Regions from separate parts of the Streptomyces sp. NPDC085927 genome, predicted to be linked through region 1. Evidence: riboswitches for the same ligand, from Rfam matches in the RefSeq annotation. Region 1 holds a riboswitch; the other holds the start of a gene.
The links. A riboswitch is a leader RNA that binds a small molecule or an ion and turns the genes downstream of it on or off. The one in region 1 is predicted to bind S-adenosylmethionine.

Region 1 (3,401 bases):
CTCCCCGCCCCGATGCCTCTCGCCGAGGCCCTGGCCCGCGGCGCCGAACTCCTCACCGACGCCACGGAACGCGCCTTGCGCATGATCGTCCTGGGCACTCGCCTGCCCTCCCCCGCTGCCCCCGCCGTCCCCGCTGCCCCCGCCGTCCGGCAGGCGGTACCCGGCAGGACGCACGTACCGGGGCGGGCGACCGGGGCTCAGGCGGAGGTGTCGGGCACGCAGCGGCCGTCGACCGTCCGGTAGCTCCAGCGGGCGCCGCCGCGCACGAGTTCCCGGACGGCGCGGACGAAGCGCTCCACGTGTTCGTCCGGCGTGCCCGCGCCGAAGCTGACGCGGATCGCGTGGAGGGACGTCTCGCCGGGCGCCGCCTCGGGGGCGCCGCACTCGCCCCGGCCCCGCGGATCGGCGCCGAGCAGGGCGCGCAGCAGCGGGTGGGCGCAGAACAGCCCGTCCCGTACGCCGATGCCGTACTCGGCGGAGAGGGCCGCGGCGAAGTGGGAGCTGTTCCAGCCGTCGACGACGAAGGAGAGCACGCCGACGCGCGGCGCGTCGTCCCCGAACAGGGACAGGAACCGCACCTCGGGCACGTCCGCGAGCCCGTCCCGCACGGCGCGGATCAGCCGTTCCTCGTGGGCGGCCAGTGTGCCGAACCCGGTCTCGGCGAGCGCCTTGCAGGCCGAGGCGACGGCGTAGGCGCCGATGACGTTGGGCGAGCCGGCCTCGTGGCGGGCGGCGCCGTCGTGCCACTGGACGTCCACTCCTCCGTCCTCGCGCCGGGCGACCTTGCGGCTGGCGCCGCCTCCCGCGAGGTAGGGCTCGGCCTCCCGCAGCCAGTCGGCACGGCCGGCCAGGACGCCGGCGCCGAACGGGGCGTACAGCTTGTGCCCGGAGAAGGCGACCCAGTCGACGTCCAGCTCGCGCAGGCTCACCGCGTGGTGCGGGGCGAGCTGGGCGGCGTCCAGGACGATCCGGGCGCCGTGCGCGTGGGCGGCGGCGGCCAGCTCGCGCACGGGCCACAGCTCGCCGGTGACGTTGGAGGCGCCGGTGACGCAGACCAGGGCGGGGCCATTGGGGCCTCCCCTGCTCGAGCGAAGCCGAGAGCTTGGGGAAGAGTCGCGGGCGGCGAGGGCGTGTTCCAGGGCCCGGACGGCCTGCTCCGGGCTGTCCGGGGCGTCGAGGAAGGTGACGCGGGCACCGCGCCAGGGCAGCAGGGCGGCGTGGTGCTCGGTCTCGAAGACGAAGACCTGGCAGTCCTCCGGGAGGACGGCGGCGAGCAGGTTGAGCGAGTCGGTGGTGGACCGGGTGAAGACCACCTGGTCCCCGTCGCGGCAGTCGAGGAACCCGGCGACGGTCCGGCGGGCGTTCTCGAACAGCTCGGTGGAGAGCCGGGAGAGGTGTCCGGCGCCGCGGTGGACGCTGCCGTAGTAGGGCGCGTACGCGGCCACGTCGTCCCACACGCGCTGGAGCGCGGGGGCGCTGGCGGCGTAGTCGAGTGCGGCGTAGGTGACCTCTCCGCCGGTGACGAGCGGAACGGTGACGTCCCTACCGAGCACGGGCAGCGGGGGGCAGCCGGACGGGGCGGCGGCGGCAGGGGCGGTGGAGACGGCGGCGACGGTGGAGACGGACATGGCTGAACTCCCGTGGAAGCAGGCGGAATCACCACGCGAGCGCGCACGGCTCGAGCGTGGGAGAAGGTGGGGAAGGATCTGCGGAGGCGGGGCCTGCGGCCTCGAAGGGCACGTCAGAAGCGCCCTAACGCATTCGCTTGCTCAACGGAAGGCTCCCTCGAACGACCAGGACCCCTGGTGTCTCACTCGATCGAGTGCGAGGGGTCCGCGCTTGCCGTGAGCCCTGCTGCTCACGGCCTGGTCCTCACCCGGGGCACCCCGCCACGGACGGAGGGTTGCCGGACAGCCGGCCGGGGCCTGATGGCTGTCGCTCATGACCTGGTTCCACATCCTGCCACACGGGCCCGCGGCACGCGCAAGGCGCGGTCCGGATCCTGGACGGACCGGACCGCGCCCTCACACCCGCCGTACCGCTCGGACGCGGCTCACGCGTTGCTGACCAGCACCCAGCGCTCCAGGACCCGCCGGGCGGCGCCCGAGTCGATCGACTCGGCGGCCTTGGCCATCCCTGCCCGGAGCTGCTCCGCCAGCGTCCCGGTGCCCGGTTCGAGCGCCACCAGCGCCGCCGCCGAGTTCAGCAGCACCGCGTCCCGCACCGGGCCGTGCTCGCCGTCCAGCACCCGCCGGGCGACCTCCGCGTTGTACGACGCGTCGGCGCCGCGCAGGGCCTCCAGCGGCACGGTCTCGAGGCCGACGTCCCTCGGGTCGAAGCGCTCCTCGGTCACCTTTCCGTCCCGGACCACCCACACCGTCGAAGGCCCGGTGGTGGTCAGCTCGTCGAGGCCGTCGTCGCCGCGGAACACCAGCGAGGAGTGGCCGCGGCCGGCGAACACGCCGGCCATGATCGGGGCCATCCTCGGGTCGGCGACCCCGACGGCCTGGGCCCTGACCCGGGCGGGGTTGGCCAGCGGGCCCAGGAAGTTGAACACCGTCCGGATGCCCAGCTGGCCTCGCGCGGCCGCCACATGGCGCAGCGCCGGGTGGAACTTCACCGCGAAGCAGAAGGTGATCCCGGCCTCCTCGGCGACCTCGGCGACCCGCCGCGGGGACAGCTCCAGGTTGACGCCGAGCTTCTCCAGGACGTCGGAGGCGCCGGACGCGGAGGAGGCGGCCCGGTTGCCGTGCTTGACGACCTTCGCCCCGGTGCCGGCGATGACGACGGAGGACATCGTGGAGATGTTCACCGTCCTGGCGCCGTCACCGCCGGTGCCGACGATGTCCACGGTCTCCCCGGGCACCTCGATGCCGATGGCGTGGTCGTACATCGCCCGGACGCAGCCGGTGATCTCCTCGACGGTCTCGCCCTTGGCCCGCAGGGACACGGCGAACCCGGCGATCTGCGCGTCGGTGGCCTCACCGCGCATGATCAGGTCCATCGCCCAGGCGGTGTCGTCGGCGGACAGGTCGTGGCCGTCGAGCAGGCCGTTCAACAGGGCGGGCCAGGAGCGGCCCGCCGCGGTGTTGCCTCCTGCGGGGGTCACAGCGCTCATCAGCCGCTCCTGGGTCCTCGACGTCTTCGGCAGACGGATGGGTAGGGGGTTCGTCCCCACCCTATCGATCCCGGGGCACGACGAAGGGCCCCCGTCCGGTCCTCGGACGGGGGCCCTTCGCAGTCGTGTGGCGACTCGGTTGCCTTGGGAAGGCGGTTGAGGCGGTGCGGGGATCAGTGGTGGCCGTGGCCGCTCGTGATCTCCTTGTACTCCTCGACGGTCGGCTTCGGAATCTGGGACTCCTCGCCGTAGTAGCCCTTGCTGAGCTTGGCGCGCAGCTTCT
Region 2 (3,401 bases), on a different contig from region 1:
GCCGTCCTGGTGGCGGTGTTTGCGGACGCCGACGTCGACCTGGGCGAGGGCGTCCAGGCCCACCAGGTGCAGGGCGTCGACCAGCATGCCCAGCTCGACGCCGTAGCCGACGGGGAAGGGCAGCCGTTCCAGGAGCGAGCGGCGGGCCGCGTACTCGCCGCCGAGCGGCTGCACGAAGCCGGCCAGCTGCGGCCAGTGCAGGTTGAGCAGCGGGCGCGCCATCAGCTCCGTGACCCTGCCCCCCTGGCCGGCCGCGGAGCCCAGGGGCCGGTCGTACATGGCCTTCACCAGCTGCACGTCCGGGTCGGTGAGCAGGGGGCCGACGATGCCGGAGACGAACTCGGCGGAGAACTCCCTGAGGTCCGCGTCGACGAAGCAGACGATGTCCCCCCGGGTGACCAGCAGGGAGCGCCACAGCACCTCGCCCTTGCCGGGCACGGCGGGGACGCGGGGCAGGATCGTGTCCCGGTGCACCACGGTCGCGCCCGCCGAGGCGGCCACCCGGGACGTGCGGTCGGTCGAGCCGGAGTCCACGACCACGATCTCGTCGACCAGCGGGACCCGCAGCATCAGCTCGTGCCGGATCGCCGTGACGATCCCGCCGACCGTGGCCTCCTCGTTGAGCGCGGGCAGCACCACGCTCACCGTCTGTCCCGTGGCGCGTTTCGCGGCCAGGAGGCGGTGCACCGGGCGGTCGGTCACGGACCAGGAGCGGTCGGCCAGCCAGCGCTCGACTTCTTCCAGCACGGTCGGCGGCTCCTCACCTCTGCGGTCCATAACCCCTCTGGTCCATACTCCTGCGTCCCGTACCCGGGCGGCCCGTACTCCCGTGATCCATGCCCTGTGATCCGTCTCGCGGTTCGGACGTGCCCTCTCCACCGCCCTGGCCTTCGGTTACAGTCTTGAACAACGCGGACGGGCCCCGCACATCGGGGGTCGCGACCCTCTCCGGTCCTCGCCCGCGCCGCACGACCCACAACCGCACGACACAACCGCATACAGCTCATCCAGAGGGGCAGAGGGAAACGGCCCGATGAAGCCCCGGCAACCCTCCAGCCGGTTCTCGTAGATCACCGTCGATCGACGATCACAGCGCATTGCGGCGTTCACCGCCCGGCGCGGTGGATCGCGTCGCTGATCGTCCTCGCGAGGCTCCCGGCTAGGGAAGGTGCCAAATCCGTCTCACGGCGAGATGCGTCGTGAGGAAGATGAGGAGAAAGGGCCTCGCCTCACATGGCTGTGCAGACTGCCGAAAGCACTACGGAATCCGCTGCCGGATCCGCCACGCCCTCCGTCGATCTCGGCCCCGCCGCCGCGCTGTCCTGCCGCGAGTGCGGCCACCGCGTACCGCTCGGTCCGGTCTTCGCCTGCCAGGAGTGTTTCGGCCCGCTGGAGATCGCCTACGACTTCTCGGACCACGACACCGAGGAACTGCGGCGGCGCATCGAAGCGGGCCCCGCGAACATCTGGCGTTACGCGCCCCTGCTGCCCGTCCCCGCCGACGTGGCGACCAAGCCGAACATCAACCCCGGCTGGACCAAGCTCGTCCAGGCCGACAACCTCGCCCGCGAACTCGGCGTCACCGGCGGCCTGTACGTCAAGGACGACTCCGGCAACCCGACGCACTCCTTCAAGGACCGGGTCGTCGCCCAGGCCCTGGAGGCCGCCCGCGCCTTCGGCTTCACCACCCTCTCCTGCTCCTCCACGGGCAACCTCGCCGGTGCTGTCGGCGCCGCCGCCGCCCGCGCCGGACTGCGCTCCTGCGTGTTCATCCCGCACGACCTGGAGCAGGGCAAGGTCGTCATGGCCGCCGTCTACGGCGGGGAGCTCGTCGGCATCGAGGGCAACTACGACGACGTGAACCGCTTCTGCTCCGAGCTGATCGGCGACCCGGCCGGCGAGGGCTGGGGCTTCGTCAACGTCAACCTGCGGCCGTACTACGCCGAGGGCTCCAAGACCCTCGCGTACGAGATCTGCGAGCAGCTCGGCTGGCGGCTGCCCGACCAGATCGTCGTCCCCATCGCCTCCGGCTCACAGCTCACGAAGATCGACAAGGGGCTGCGGGAGCTGATCGAGCTCGGCCTCGTCGAGGACAGGCCGTACAAGATCTTCGGCGCCCAGGCGGAGGGCTGCTCGCCGGTGTCGGCCGCGTACAAGGCGGGCCACGACGTCGTCCGGCCGCAGAAGCCGAAGACCATCGCCAAGTCGCTCGCCATCGGCAACCCCGCCGACGGCCCGTACGTCCTGGACATCGCGCGCCGCACCGGCGGCGCGGTGGAGGACGTGACGGACGAGCAGGTCGTGGAGGCCATCCGGCTGCTCGCCCGGACCGAGGGCATCTTCGCCGAGACCGCGGGCGGCGTGACCGTCGGCGTCACGAAGAAGCTGATCGAGAACGGCGACCTGGACCCGGCCCTGACCACCGTCGTGCTCAACACCGGCGACGGTCTCAAGACGCTGGACGCGGTGGCCGACACCGGCCTGACCGCGACCATCCGCCCGAACCTGGACTCCTTCCGAGAGGCTGGCCTCGCATGAGCGTGACCGTTCGCATCCCCACCATCCTGCGCACCTACACCGGCGGCAGGGCCGAGGTCGGCGCCGAGGGTGCCACGCTCGGCGACGTCATCGCCGACCTGGAGAAGAACCACACCGGGATCGCCGCCCGGGTCCTCGACGACCAGGGCAGGCTGCGCCGCTTCGTCAACGTCTACGTCAACGACGACGACGTCCGCTTCGAGCAGGGCCTTCAGACCGCGACCCCGCACGGCGCGGGTGTGTCGATCATCCCGGCCGTCGCCGGCGGCTGATCATTACCATCGGTAATCACGCTTACTGAGCGTTCACCGGATTGCCCCCTCCGTGAGAGAAGCGGAGGGGGCAATTCCATGGGGTTGAACGCGATAGAGTCGGGGAACACGGCCCTGATTTCCCCCTCGGGAACCATTAATTCCTGCCGCCCGCCCGACTGGATGTAGCCAAAGTCTGGGCCCTTTCTGCGGCTTTTGCGGCGTTTGCCCGGTCTGACTTGCCCTGAAATCGGACGAATTACCGTCACATTCCGGACCGGCGACGTCGAGATTTCTCGTCCGATTGACCTGTTGCAGAGGGCAGTTGGGCAGATACATTCAGCCGCGGTCGACGCGTTCCGGCGCACGCCCCCAACCGTTTGGGGAGTGAGGTCTGACCCGGATCCGCGAAGTGCGGATCTGTGCAAGGGCCAGTAATAGGGGAGTTAGGCATGGCTCAGGGCACCGTCAAGTGGTTCAACGCGGAGAAGGGATACGGCTTCATCGCGGTCGACGGTGGTGCGGATGTTTTCGTCCACTACAGCGCGATCCAGATGGACGGCTACCGCACCCTTGAAGAGGGCCAGCGGGTCGAATTCGAGATCTCGCAGG

Region 2: another riboswitch for S-adenosylmethionine. It lies ahead of thrC (threonine synthase); the one in region 1 lies ahead of ACIF80_RS07355 (aminotransferase class V-fold PLP-dependent enzyme).

What each region holds. Positions count from the first base shown of each region.
Region 1 is NZ_JBITSN010000002.1:526,590-529,990, reverse strand. Features, by position in the region: partial or broken gene ACIF80_RS07360 (glycerate kinase) at 1-243, shown strand, start outside; gene ACIF80_RS07355 (aminotransferase class V-fold PLP-dependent enzyme) at 198-1,628, opposite strand; SAM riboswitch class IV at 1,831-1,947, opposite strand; gene trpD (anthranilate phosphoribosyltransferase) at 2,054-3,118, opposite strand; gene ACIF80_RS07345 (cytochrome bc complex cytochrome b subunit) at 3,292-3,401, opposite strand, start outside.
Region 2 is NZ_JBITSN010000003.1:161,346-164,746, forward strand. Features, by position in the region: gene ACIF80_RS09770 (glucosyl-3-phosphoglycerate synthase) at 1-747, opposite strand, end outside; SAM riboswitch class I at 1,001-1,215, shown strand; gene thrC (threonine synthase) at 1,234-2,538, shown strand; gene ACIF80_RS09780 (MoaD/ThiS family protein) at 2,535-2,810, shown strand; gene ACIF80_RS09785 (cold-shock protein) at 3,242-3,401, shown strand, end outside.